DNA from 3 places in the Oerskovia sp. Root918 genome. Region 2 is predicted to be linked to each of the others. Evidence: riboswitches for the same ligand, from Rfam matches in the RefSeq annotation. Region 2 holds a riboswitch; each other region holds the start of a gene.
What was found. A riboswitch is a leader RNA that binds a small molecule or an ion and turns the genes downstream of it on or off. The one in region 2 is predicted to bind thiamine pyrophosphate.

Region 1 (4,490 bases), on a different contig from region 2:
GAGCGCGGTCCCGGACGCCACGAGGGCGTCCTCGAGCGTCAGCAGGTTGGCCGCGCCGCCCGTGCCCATGACCAGGCGGGAGCCGAGGGGGACGCCCGCGACGACCAGGGAGTCGTCGGGTGCGCGGTCCGTGTCCTGCCTGGTGTCAACCACCCTGCACCGCCGTGACGACCTCGACACGGTCGCCGTCGCGCAGGGTCGTGGACGACCACGTGCTGCGGGGGAGCACGGCGTCGTCGATCGCGACCGCGACGCCGCGGGGGACGTCCCCGGTGTCCCCGACGAGCTCGGGCAGGAGCGCGGCGACCAGCGCTGCGACGGTCGTGGGGGCGGTGAGCGGGTAGGGCTCGCCGTTGACGAGGGCGCTCGCGGTCGAGCGCGGGTGCACGGTGATGCCTGCGGGAGGGGTCGTCGGCCGCGCGCCGGTCGTCGTGGACGGGGGAGTCGGGTGGGTCATGTGGTCCTCCGGGAGGTGGGAGCCGAGGTAGAGGTGTGCCGTCGGGGTAGAGGGCCCCACCCCGCTACCTCGACGCGAGCCCTCTATCTCGCGGGGGTAGGGGTGGGCGAGAAGCGCAGGGGGTCGATCGCCGCGACCGCGGGCGGCAGCGGCTGGCCGGTCAGGACCGCGTCGATCGCTGCCCCCGTGACGGGGGCGAGCAGCACGCCGTTGCGGTAGTGGCCCGTGGCGAGGACCAGGCCGGGGACGGTGGTGGGCCCTAGGAACGGCAGGTTGTCGGGCGTGCCCGGGCGCACGCGCGGGGTGACCTCGACGAGGGCCAGCTCGTCGAGCCCGGGCAGCAGGGCGCGCGCGTCGCGCAGGAGCGCGAAGACGCCGCCCGCGGTCGCGCGCCGGTCGTCGGGGTGCTCCTCGCTCGTCGCGCCGACGACGACCTCGCGGTGCCCGCCGGGCCCGGGCGTACGCGGTACGACGTACACCGGACGCCCTTGCACGATCCCTCGCACCACGTGGTCGAGCGTGAACCACGCGGGGGCGTCGAGCCGCAGCGTCTGCCCCTTCACCGGACGGGTCGGGGCGCACACCTCGGGGACGTCCGCGAGCAGGTCCCCCGAGTCCGCACCCGCCGCGAGGACCACGGTCCCCGCGCGGTGCTCGACGCCCGCGTCGTCGAGCGCCCCGGTCACGGGAGAGCCGGGTCCGGACGCGCGCAGCAGCCGGACCGCCCGGCGGCGCACGACGGCGGCGCGCGGGTCCCGCGCGAGAGCCGCGGTCAGCGCGCGGTGCACCGCGCGGGGATCGACCTGATGGTCGCCCGGTGCCCAGAACGCACCGGCCACGCGCGGCCCGACGAGCGGTTCGCGCTCGCGCGCCGCCGCGACCGAGATCTCGGTCGAGTCGAGCCCCCAGGCCTCCTGGAGCGCGCGCACGCGGCGCCCGAGCGCCAGGTCGTCGCCGTCGTAGGCCAGCGTGAGCGTGCCGGTCGCGCGCAGCCCGACGTCGAGCCCCGAGTCCGCCTCGAGCTCGGCCGCGAACGCTGGCCACCGTGCCGCCGAGTCGGCGCCCAGGCGCAGCGCGGTCTCCTCGCCGAAGTCGGCCTCGGTCACGGGCGCGAGCATCCCGGCCGCGGCGTGGGTCGCGCCGTCGCCCGGGGCCGGGTCCAGGACGGTCACGCGCAGGCCAGCACGCGAGGCCCGCCAGGCCGCGGTGAGCCCCACGATGCCGCCGCCCACGACGAGGACGTCCGTGGCGCCGTCGGGCGTGGTGATCGTCGTCCGGTCGCCGGGCGCGACGCGCCTCACGGGGCCCGACGGCGCCGCGCCCCCCAGGCTCCCGTCGCGCCCCGGCGGACGCGCGGGCAGGGCGGGGTGGTCGGTGGACAGGGCTGCGCACATGCGCTCGCTCCCTTCGCTGGCATGACCCAGATCAGGTTCGACGGTCGGCTCTCGCCCTCTCAGCCCCGTGCGGGGCTCCCGTGCTTCGCGGCCACCCTACAACGCACGCCGGCCACGCTCGGGGCGTGCCCACGGGCTGCGCCGCGACCGTGTCCCGGGCGGGCCGCGCCTATCCTGGGCGCCGTGACCACTGCTCCGACCGGCGACGCCGAGCCCCGACAGCACACCTCGCCCCAGCGCACCAGCCCCACGGCTCCTGCCGGGCGGGCCCGCCCGGCGGCCGTCGAGCGCCTGCGGGCGGCCCGGCTGTACCTGTGCACCGACGCCCGCGAGGAGCGCGGCGACCTCGAGGACTTCCTGCACGCGGCGCTCGCGGGCGGGGTCGACGTGGTCCAGCTCCGCGACAAGGGGCTCGACGTCGCGCGCGAGCTCGAGCTGCAGGAGGTCGTCGCGCGCGTCGCGACCGAGCACGGGGCGCTGTGGGCGGTCAACGACCGGGCCGATGTCGCCCTCCTGACGGGAGCCCCGGTGGTGCACATGGGTCAGGGCGACCTGCCCGTGCCCGCGGTGCGGTCGCTCCTGGGTGCGGGCCCGCTGCTGGGCCGCTCGACGCACTCGCTCGCCCAGGCCACGGCCGCCGAGGCGGATCCCGAGGTCGACTACTTCTGCGTGGGACCGCTCTGGGCGACGCCGACCAAGCCGGGGCGCGACGCCGTCGGGCTCGACCTGCTGCGACAGGTCGCCGCGACGGCGCCGACCACGCCGTGGTTCGCGATCGGCGGTGTCGACGCCGCGCGGCTCGACGAGGTGCTCGACGCGGGGGCCGAGCGCATCGTCGTGGTGCGTGCGATCACGGGCGCGGCCGACCCCGAGCGGGCCGCTCGCGAGCTGCGCGGACGGCTGCCCGCCTGACGCGCGCAGTGATCCCCGTCGCACGTCGTGGACCGATGCCGGGGATCGGCGCCGAGCCAACTATCCTGGGCTGGTGACACCCACCCCCTCAGCCCCCCGGCCCGTATTGGTCGTCGACTTCGGCGCACAGTACGCCCAGCTGATCGCGCGTCGCGTGCGTGAGGCCAAGGTGTACTCGGAGATCGTCCCCCACACCTTCACCGTCGAGCAGATGCTCGCCAAGAACCCGGCAGCGATCATCCTGTCCGGTGGTCCCTCGTCCGTGTACGCGCAGGGTGCGCCCTTCGTGGACCCCGCGCTGTTCGACGCCGGCGTGCCCGTCCTGGGCATCTGCTACGGCTTCCAGGCCATGGCCAAGGCGCTCGGTGGCACGGTCGCGCAGACCGGCCTCAGCGAGTACGGCGGCACGGCCGTCGAGGTCTGCCAGGCCGGTGCGCTGCTCGCGGGCTCGCCCGACCAGCAGACCGCCTGGATGAGCCACGGCGACGCCGTCCACGCGGCCCCCGAGGGCTTCGAGGTCCTCGCGACCTCGGCCGGCTCCCCGGTCGCAGCGTTCGAGGACACCGGGCGTCGCCTCTACGGCGTGCAGTGGCACCCCGAGGTCAAGCACTCCCCGCTGGGCCAGAAGGCTCTCGAGAACTTCCTGTACCAGGGCGCGGGCCTCGCCGGCGACTGGACCCCGGGCAACGTCATCGCCGATCAGATCGCGCTCATCCGCGAGCAGGTCGGCGACGCGCGCGTCATCTGCGGCCTGTCCGGAGGCGTCGACTCCTCGGTCGCCGCGGCCCTCGTCCAGCAGGCCGTGGGCGACCAGCTCACGTGCGTGTTCGTCGACCACGGCCTGCTGCGCGCGGGCGAGGTCGAGCAGGTCGAGCGCGACTTCGTCGCGGCCACGGGCGTCAAGCTCGTCGTCATGGACGAGAAGCAGCGCTTCCTCGCCGCGCTCGCGGGCCACTCGGACCCCGAGACCAAGCGCAAGATCATCGGCCGCGAGTTCATCCGCGCGTTCGAGCAGGCGGCGCGCGACATCGTCGCGGACGCGGGCGATCACGGTGGTGAGGTCAAGTTCCTCGTCCAGGGCACGCTGTACCCGGACGTCGTCGAGTCCGGCGGCGGCGAGGGCACGGCCAACATCAAGAGCCACCACAACGTGGGCGGCCTGCCCGACGACCTGCAGTTCTCGCTCGTCGAGCCGCTGCGGGCCCTGTTCAAGGACGAGGTGCGCGCCGTGGGCCGCGAGCTCGGCGTGCCCGAGGTCATCGTGGCCCGTCAGCCGTTCCCCGGCCCCGGGCTCGGCATCCGCATCGTCGGCGAGGTCACGGCCGAGCGCCTGGAGATCCTGCGCGCAGCGGACGCGATCGCGCGCGAGGAGCTCACGAAGGCCGGCCTGGACGACGAGATCTGGCAGTGCCCCGTGGTGCTCCTGGCCGACGTCCGCTCGGTAGGCGTCCAGGGCGACGGCCGTACCTACGGTCACCCGATCGTGCTGCGCCCCGTCTCCTCGGAGGACGCCATGACCGCGGACTGGACGCGCCTGCCGTACGACGTCCTCGCGATCATCTCGACGCGCATCACGAACGAGGTCAAGGACGTCAACCGCGTCGTGCTCGACGTGACGAGCAAGCCGCCGGGCACCATCGAGTGGGAGTGACCTCCCGCTGAGCCGTGAAGGGCCGGCCGCGCAGAGGAATCTGCGGGGCCGGCCCTTCGGCGTTCCTGGGCCGTTC
Region 2 (4,490 bases):
CATGGTCGGCATGGACATCACCTACCCCAAGGAGGGTGTCTCGCCCGACCCGCACACGACCGCGGGCGCGGTCCACCGGCTCGTCGACCTGGGGTTCGCGGGGCAGGTGCTCCTGAGCCACGACGTGTTCCTCAAGCAGATGTGGGTGCAGAACGGCGGCAACGGCTTCGCGTACGTGCCGACCGTCTTCACCGAGATGCTCGCCCGGCGCGGCGTCGAGCGCGAGGTGCTGCGTCGGCTGACGCACGACAACCCGGCGGCGATGCTGACGGCGTGACCGGGGGCGACGGCGTGACCAGGTGACCGCGAGGTAGAACGTGCTGCGCGAGGTAGTGCGCGGTGCGTTCTACCTCGCGCAGCATGTTCTACCTCGGCCCAGGCGTCCCCGCCCCCGGCGGCCCCACCCGGCCCGACGGCGGGGCGAGCGTCGAGCGGTCGGCGCGCGACGTCGTCGGGCCGGTGGAAAACTCGGCCCATGCGATTCCGGACGACGATCCTCCAGAGCGGCAAGACGGCCACCGGCATCCCCGTGCCCGACGACGTGGTCGCCGCGCTCGACGCGGGCAAGCGCGTCCCGGTGCGCGTCACGCTCGGCGGGCACACCTACCGCAGCTCGGTCGCGCCGTACCAGGGGCGGTTCATGATCGCGCTCAGCGCGGAGAACAGGGAGGCCGCCGGGGTATCGGGCGGCGACGAGGTGGACGTCGAGATCGAGGTCGACGACGCACCGCGTGAGGTCACCGTGCCCGACGACCTCGCGGCAGCGCTCACGGCCGAGGCGCGTGCGGCGTTCGACGGGCTGTCGTTCAGCCGCCGGCGCGCGCTGGTCGAGCCGATCGAGGCCGCCAAGACCCCCGAGACCCGGCAGCGGCGGATCGACAAGGCCGTCGCGGAGCTGGCTCCCGGCGCGTAGGCCCCACGACGGAGATCCCGGGCAGGGCCGGGGCAGGACGACGGTCAGCCCCGGTCCCCGGGGGCCTCGCGCAGCTCGCCCTACTTCGAGCCCGCCGCCCCACCCAGCAGCGCGAACGCGCTCTCCGCGGTGTCGACCAGCACCATCGGGTTCGCGAGCACGGCCGGGTCCGTGGCCGCGAGCTGCACGGTCACGACGTACGTGTCGCCCGCGGCGTCCTCCGCGAGCCACGAGCCCGCCAGGACGCCGGGCGCGCTGCCACCCTTGAACGCGACGTAGGGCCACGCCGTCGTGTCGACCTCGATGCCGGGGTTGGCCGAGAGCACCTCGCGCACCACGGGGTCCTGCTCGCCGCGGTCGTGCAACCAGACGTGCGCGGCGCACAGGTCCGACGACGTCGCGAACCAGTCGACGTCGTCCTGCCACACGGGCGTGGTCACTCCCGCGGGGTCGACGGCGAGGGGCCCGCCGGGCAGCGCGTCGAGCATCGCGCGCCGTCCCGCGGTGTCGGCCGCCGCCCACCCGGTGGCCTGCGACGGCGAGCCCCAGGCGATCGCGAACGCGTCGCGGGTCGTGAGGAACGGGGTGTTGAGCGACGGGTCGGCGTGCCCCAGCGTGGCCTGCGCGCGTTCGACGGCGTCACGCCCCACGGCCTGGACCAGCAGGTCGGTCGCGGTGTTGTCGCTGATCGAGATCATGAGCTCGGCCGCCTCGCGCACCGTGACCGCGGTGCCCGTGGGCGCGTCCTGGAGCTGCCCCGAGGGCAGGGACCGCACGTCGTCGGTCACGGTCAGCTCGTCGTCCCAGGTCAGCGTCCCGGCCTCGACGGCCTGCGACACCGCGCCCAGCACGTAGAGCTTGAAGATCGAGCCGAGCGGCAGCACCTCGTCCGGGTCCGAGCCGCCGGGAGCCTCCTCGACCGCCTGGCACGTCCCGTTGTCCAGGACCTGGGCCACGAGCAGCGAGCTCTGCGCGTCCACGGCGTCGAGGCGTTCGCCCAGCTCGTCCCAGCTCGCCGCGGGCTCGCGGTGCGGGTCGTCGCCCGGGCCGAAGAACAGGGTCTCGATGCGGCTGTCCGCGTCGACACCGATCTGCATCGTGAAGAACTGCCCGCTCGCCCCGACGATCGTCAGCGCGGCCTGCTTCTCGCCCGCGTCGACGACGTCGACCGAGACCGGCACCCATTCCCGGTCCGCGCGGAGCTGGTCCAGCACGGGCACGAGCTGGGCGGCGGGCACCTGGTCCAGGAACGTCCGGGCGAACCGCCGATCGAGCGTCGCGGCATCGGGGGACGCGTCCGCGTTGAGCACCTCGAGCACCCAGGCGGCCGCCTTGCCGACCGTGCCGCCCGGCAGCGCGACCGCGGTCGGGGCCACGCTCGGCGAGGGCGACACCTCGGAGCCGTTCCCGGACGACGAGCACCCGGTCAGTGCGAGCCCCACGACGAGGAGGCCTCCTACGAGGGGTGAGCGACGGCGTCGGGCGGCAGGAGAGGAGGGCATCGAGACACCCTACGGAACATCCGTGACGCGGCGGGCGCTGACCCGCCGGAGCCGCCCGACCCCGACCTCAGGACGCGCGGGCCGCGAGCCGCGTCACGACGCGCTTGGCCTCGCGCCCCGCGAAACGGCGGGCGAACACGCTCGCGGCCGCAGCGGCCGCGGCGAAGGTGACGGCGCTGATGATGCTGACCTCGGGGTCGTCCAGGTCCTTGGGGGCGTCGTGCCCCGTGGCCTTGGCCCACGCGAAGCTCACGACCTTCTGCGCGACCCAGCCCGCGGCCAGCGTCAGGGCGACGGTCGCGACCTTCTCGGTGAGGGTCTGCTCGTTCTCGGCCATGTGGACCTCCAGGTGAGGGTGAGGCGGGCGGGGCGCGCCGCGCGTCGTGAAGGTGCCCGACGGCGGAGCTCAGGTCCCACCGTAGCCGTCGCCCGGGGCGGGGCGCGCCCCGGGCGAGACCACACGCCGGACCCCTGCCTGCGCCGTCGGACCGCGGTGTAAAGTCGCAGGTGAACGACAGGGGAGCGCCGACCGCCCGGAGACAACGGGCAACAGGCGCTGAGAGTGCGGACCACCGCAGACCCTCGAACCTGATCCGGTTAGCACCGGTGGAGGAAGTCGGGCTTCTCCAGCCTCGCTCACGGGACCTCCCGTGCGCGAGGTCCCCCTCCTGTGACGTCCAAGGAGGACACATGAACACCATCAGTACCCGCCGCGGCACCGCCCGCACGATCGGCCTCGGCCTCGTCGGCGGGCTCAGCGCGCTGGCCCTCACGGCCTGTGCCGGCACGACCGACACGGGCGCGGGCGACACCTCGTCGAGCGCCGAGGCGAGCACCGTCACGCTCGTCACGCACGACTCCTTCAACGTGAGCGAGGACGTCCTCGCCGCGTTCGAGAAGGAGTCCGGGCTGACCGTCAAGCAGGTCGCTCCCGGCGACGGCGGAGCGCTCGTCAACCAGCTCATCCTGACCAAGGACGCGCCGCTCGGCGACGTCGTGTTCGGCATCGACAACTCGTTCGCGACCCGCGCGATCGACGAGGGCGTGCTCGAGCCCTACACGCCCTCGGGCCTCGCCGACTCGGCGACCCAGTACGCCGTGGGCGACGGCGAGCTCACCCCCGTGGACCTCGGCGACGTCTGCGTCAACGTCGACCACGCCTGGTTCTCGGCCGCGGGGATCCCCGAGCCCACGACGCTCGACGACCTGACCGAGCCCGCGTACAAGGACCTGCTCGTCGTGACCAACCCCGCGACCTCGTCGCCCGGGCTGTCGTTCCTGCTCGCGACCGTCGGCGCCTACGGCGAGGACGGCTGGGAGGGCTACTGGAGCAAGCTCAAGGACAACGGCGTCAAGGTCGCCGACGGGTGGTCCGACGCCTACTACGTCGACTTCTCCGGCTCCGAGGGCAAGGGCCCACGCCCCCTCGTGCTGTCCTACTCGACGTCGCCCGCGTTCACGGTCACCGAGGACGGTACCGAGACCACCACGGGCGCGCTGCTCGACACGTGCTTCCGCCAGGTCGAGTACACGGGCGTGCTGACCGGGGCCAAGAACCCCGAGGGCGCCAAGAAGCTCGTCGACTTCCTCGTGAGCGACGCGTTCCAGGCCGACATCGCCGACAACATGTACATGTACCCGGCGGACGCGGACACCGAGCTGCCCGAGGGCTGGGCCGAGTTCGCGCCCCTGTCCCCGTCGCCCTTCGAGGTCGCCCCCGCCGACATCACGGCCCACCGCGACGAGTGGATCAAGGCGTGGACGTCGACGGTGATCGGCTGAGCACGATGCCCGTGAGCCGCGGCCTGCCCGCGGCCGTGCAGCGCGGCGGGCGGGTCCTCCTGTGGGGGCTCGCCGCCGGGCTGCCGCTGCTCTTCCTCGGGGTGTTCTTCGCGTGGCCCGTCGTGACGCTCATCGCGCGCGGGTTCGTCACCCAGGACGCTGCCGGCGCCTCCTTGGACCTCTCCGGCTTCGCCGAGGTGTTCTCCGAGCCGCGGACCTGGCGGATCATCGGGCTGACGCTGTGGCAGGGCGTGCTCGGCACCGTGATCTCGGTGCTGCTCGGCGTGCCCGGC
Region 3 (4,490 bases), on a different contig from region 2:
ATCTGGGGCACGCTTTTCCCGGCACGGGCCTGCTGTTCACCGGGCTGGACCTGGAGGTCGTACCGGGAGAGGTCGTCGCGCTCGTGGGCCCCTCGGGCAGCGGCAAGTCGACGTTGCTGAGCATCGTCGCGGGCTGGGAGCGCCCCACGCAAGGGCAGGTCGAGCGTCTGGGCGTCGCCACGACCGGGTGGGTCTTCCAGAACCCGCACGGTGTCGCGCGCCGGGCGGCCCTGGACCACGTGGTGCTCCCGCTCCTTGCGCGCGGTCTGCGCCGTCCCGACGCGGAGGCCCGTGCTCTCGAGATCATGGCGCGCTTCAACCTGGCGCCCGTCGCGGACCGCCCATTCCGGGCGTTGTCCGGTGGCGAGGCCCAGCGGCTCATGCTCGCGCGCGCGGTGGCCCTGGCGCCGGACCTGCTGCTCGTCGACGAGCCCACCGCGCAGCTCGACCTGCGCACGGCCGCGACCGTCAACGAGGTCCTGGCCGGCATCGCCCAGGACGACTCGATCGTCGTGGTCGCCACGCACGACCCGCACACGCGCGACGCCTGCACGCGCGTGATCGACCTCGCCGACTTCCAGCACGCGCAGGACGCGGCATGATCACGCCCGACGACGGCGCGCGGCCCGGTCTCGCGACTGCCCCAGGCGACGCTCACCGCCCCGCAGGACCCGGTCGTCAGGACCCGCCCGCAGGAGCGTCCACCTCGCCTGACGACGGCGCTGCCCTCAACGTCGGTGCGCCCCCGGACACGTCGAGCCTGCCCGCCAGCCTCGGCTTCGACGCCCCCACCCTGCCCGACGACGGAGCGCACCCCCGCGCGGAGGTGAGCGGCGCCGTCGGGCACGGCGGGGAACCTGCACGGGCCGGACGGACTCGCACGATGCGGGCCGCGTCCGTGGTGTCCGAGGCGTGGCGCAGTGTCGCGACCGGCACGACCCGCGCGACCCTGTTCGCGGCGGTGCTCGTGGTGGTCGTCGGCGCGCTGGCCGCGGTCGACGTGCGGGCGATCGTCGGCGTTATCGAGGGAGCCCGCGAGTACCGTGACGCGGGCGCGAGCGTGCAGATCCTCGAGGCTACCGGGCAGGTCGACGGGGCACGCTGCGAGGCCCTCGCCAGGGTCGACGGCGTCAACGCGGCCGGCGCCCTGCGGACCGGGGAACCGCTGCGGGCGCTCAACCTCCCCTCGAGCGAGCTCACCGGCCTCGAAGCAACCCCTGGGCTGCTCGGCGCGCTCGACCGCGGACGGGTCGCCGGGGCGGGCCTGTGGCTGTCCGCGGACCTGGCCGAGGCGCTCGGCGCGGTCCCCGGTGACTCGATCGCGACGACCACCGGGCCCGCGCGGCTCGGCGCGGTCTACCCGTACCCCGACGACGGACGCGACCGCGCCCTGGGCTACGCAGCCGTCGCTCCCGTACCCGCCACGGGGCTGTTCGACTCGTGCTGGGTCGAGATCTGGCCCGTCGACCCCGAGACCGCGACGCTCCTGCGCACGACTGTCGTCGCCGACCCGTCCTCCGAGGTGCAACCCACCCAGAAGCAGCTCAACGGCCGGCTCGGTGCGACCTACGACGCGAGCGCCGAGTTCTCCGGCCGCCTGACCGAGCCCACCCCGATCGCCACGGCCGCCCTGGGCCTGGCCCTGGGATACGTCGCGATACGGCTGCGCCGCCTCGAGCTCGCCGCGGCCCTGCACGCCCGGGTCCCGCGTGCCGCCCTGACCTGGCAGATGCTCCTCGAGACCGCCGCCTGGACCGGTGCCGGGATCGTCGTGACCGTCCCCGCGCTGTGGTGGCTCGCGGGAGCCGGAGGTGACGGGCTCGCCACCGACCAGGTGAGCACCTGGATCATCGGCATGCGGACCGTCCTCGCCGGAGCAGGAGCGGTGCTCGTCGGGGCCGTGGCCGGGGCGCTCACGACCCGCGAGAAGCACCTCTTCAAGTACTTCAAGGAGAGGTGAGTACAGAGAGCTGCAAGATTCGTGAGGGGCCGGGACGGTGGGCTCGGGTGTGAGGAACAGCCGTAGAGTCGCCCACGCGTTCCAAGGTGAGGAACGACACTTGCTCGAGCGCGCGAGCAGGAATGTCATGGAAGAACCCCGCGACCGGCAGCGGTGCAACGGTCTATGGCGGGTGGGCATCTGCAAGGAGCATTTCTCAGACCGGCACGATCACGACCTCGTTGATCACCTACCGCTACCTCGACGTGGTTCACTGAGCGAACCCGATCTGTTCTGGCCAGGCCGACCTTGCGATGCAGGTCGGCCTGGCTGGCGTCGCCACTGGCCTGCTGAGTGTGCTGGTGGTTGGCTGTTCGGCGGCGCCTGTTGCCGACGAGGGTCAGTGGGTACCGGATGTCCTCGCGCTCGGGCAGGCGACGGACGTCGACTTGGTGAGGACGATCGCCGAGGACGGACAGATCACCGAGGTCGCTGCTCGAGCAGTGAGGCCGTGAGCGCCGAACGCGGGACAGGTGCGCCGACGCCCGGCGCCGTGCGCTACGGTGACGACCGCACGACCCAGCACCACCGCACCACCAGCACGACCCACAACTCCACACACCCACGGGAGCTCGCAGCAGCGAGCTGAGAGGGCGGCTCAGCGCCGCCGACCGTTCGAACCTGTTCGGATCATGCCGACGTAGGGAGAGAGCCATGAGCTCTGAGACCGCTGTGCCCACAACCACCGGGCCCGCCGCCGCTGCACCAGCTGCACCCACCGTGCCCGCCGCGACCACCGGGTCGTCCGCGCACACCATCACGACCGGACCCATCGCGGGGTCCGCCAAGGTCCACCACCCGGTCCCGGGCGCGGAGCACCTGCGCGTCCCCGAGCGCCGCGTGCTCCTGAGCAACGGCGAGCACCTGGACCTGTACGACACCTCTGGCCCCTACACCGAGTCGGACGACCCCGCGGCGTTCGACCTCGCGGGCGGCCTGCCCGCCCTGCGGGCGTCCTGGCTCCGGCCCGACGCCGTCCCCACCGAGCGCGGCACGGGCGGCGCCCGGACGCAGCTCGCCTGGGCGCGCGCCGGGGTCGTGACCGACGAGATGCGCTTCGTCGCTGCCCGCGAGGGCGTCGACGTCGAGCTCGTGCGCGACGAGGTCGCGCGTGGCCGGGCGGTGATCCCGGCCAACCGTCGGCACCCCGAGATCGAGCCCATGATCATCGGCAAGGCGTTCGGCGTGAAGATCAACGCGAACATCGGGAACTCGGCCGTGACCTCCTCGATCGAGGAGGAGGTCGAGAAGATGGTGTGGGCCGCGCGCTGGGGCGCCGACACCCTCATGGACCTCTCGACGGGCAAGGACATCCACGAGACCCGCGAGTGGGTGCTGCGCAACTCCCCGATCCCCGTGGGGACGGTGCCGCTCTACCAGGCGCTCGAGAAGGTCAAGGGGGACCCCGCGAAGCTCACGTGGGAGATCTACCGCGACACCGTGATCGAGCAGGCCGAGCAGGGCGTCGACTACATGACCGTGCACGCGGGCGTCCTGCTGCGCTACGTCCCGCTGACCGCGCGCCGTGTCACGGGCATCGTGTCCCGCGGCGGCTCGATCATGGCCGCGTGGTGCCTCGCGCACCACCAGGAGTCGTTCCTGTACACGCACTTCGCGGAGCTGTGCGAGATCCTGCGCGACTACGACGTCACGTTCTCGCTCGGCGACGGCCTGCGACCGGGGTCCATCGCGGACGCCAACGACGCGGCCCAGTTCGCTGAGCTGCGAACGCTGGGTGAGCTGACCAAGGTCGCGAAGTCCTACGGCGTGCAGGTCATGATCGAGGGCCCGGGGCACGTCCCCATGCACAAGATCGTCGAGAACGTGCGCCTCGAGGAGGAGCTGTGCGAGGAGGCGCCGTTCTACACGCTCGGCCCGCTCGCGACCGACATCGCGCCCGCCTACGACCACATCACGTCCGCGATCGGGGCCGCGATCATCGCCCAGGCCGGGACTGCGATGCTCTGCTACGTCACGCCCAAGGAGCACCTGGGGCTGCCCGACCGTGACGACGTCAAGACGGGGGTCATCACGTACAAGATCGCGGCGCACTCCGCCGACCTGGCCAAGGGGCACCCGCGTGCGCAGCTGCGGGACGACGCGCTGTCCCGTGCCCGGTTCGAGTTCCGCTGGCACGACCAGTTCGCGCTCTCCCTCGACCCCGACACCGCCCGCGCCTTCCACGACGAGACGCTGCCGGCCGAGCCCGCCAAGACCGCGCACTTCTGCTCGATGTGCGGGCCCAAGTTCTGCTCGATGCGGATCTCCGCGGACGTGCGCGAGTACGCCGAGAAGAACGGCCTGACGTCGGTCGAGGCGATCGAGGCCGGCATGGCGGAGAAGTCGAGCGAGTTCACGGACGCGGGCGGCCGGGTCTACCTGCCGGTCGCGGGCAGCTGAGCCGCTGCCTCGGCCACCTGCCCGACCGCTGAGTGCGGAGTACTTGTCGTCGAACGAGCCGATCGGCGACAAGTACTCCGCACTCAGCGGG

Region 1: linked by a shared signal. The riboswitch ahead of thiO (glycine oxidase ThiO) and the one ahead of ASE27_RS01005 (thiamine ABC transporter substrate binding subunit) in region 2 are both predicted to bind thiamine pyrophosphate.
Region 3: linked by a shared signal. The riboswitch ahead of thiC (phosphomethylpyrimidine synthase ThiC) and the one ahead of ASE27_RS01005 (thiamine ABC transporter substrate binding subunit) in region 2 are both predicted to bind thiamine pyrophosphate.

Annotation. Positions count from the first base shown of each region.
Region 1 is NZ_LMJG01000016.1:133,952-138,441, forward strand. Features, by position in the region: gene ASE27_RS18215 (thiazole synthase) at 1-69, opposite strand, end outside; gene thiS (sulfur carrier protein ThiS) at 146-457, opposite strand; gene thiO (glycine oxidase ThiO) at 541-1,851, opposite strand; TPP riboswitch at 1,858-1,935, opposite strand; gene thiE (thiamine phosphate synthase) at 2,143-2,763, shown strand; gene guaA (glutamine-hydrolyzing GMP synthase) at 2,837-4,414, shown strand.
Region 2 is NZ_LMJG01000001.1:224,401-228,890, forward strand. Features, by position in the region: gene ASE27_RS00985 (phosphotriesterase) at 1-277, shown strand, start outside; gene ASE27_RS00990 (YdeI/OmpD-associated family protein) at 476-913, shown strand; gene ASE27_RS00995 (serine hydrolase) at 994-2,415, opposite strand; gene ASE27_RS01000 (DUF4235 domain-containing protein) at 2,483-2,752, opposite strand; TPP riboswitch at 2,922-3,047, shown strand; gene ASE27_RS01005 (thiamine ABC transporter substrate binding subunit) at 3,106-4,197, shown strand; gene ASE27_RS01010 (iron ABC transporter permease) at 4,203-4,490, shown strand, end outside.
Region 3 is NZ_LMJG01000015.1:153,819-158,308, reverse strand. Features, by position in the region: gene ASE27_RS15945 (ABC transporter ATP-binding protein) at 1-602, shown strand, start outside; gene ASE27_RS15940 (hypothetical protein) at 599-1,960, shown strand; TPP riboswitch at 2,554-2,663, shown strand; gene thiC (phosphomethylpyrimidine synthase ThiC) at 2,654-4,399, shown strand.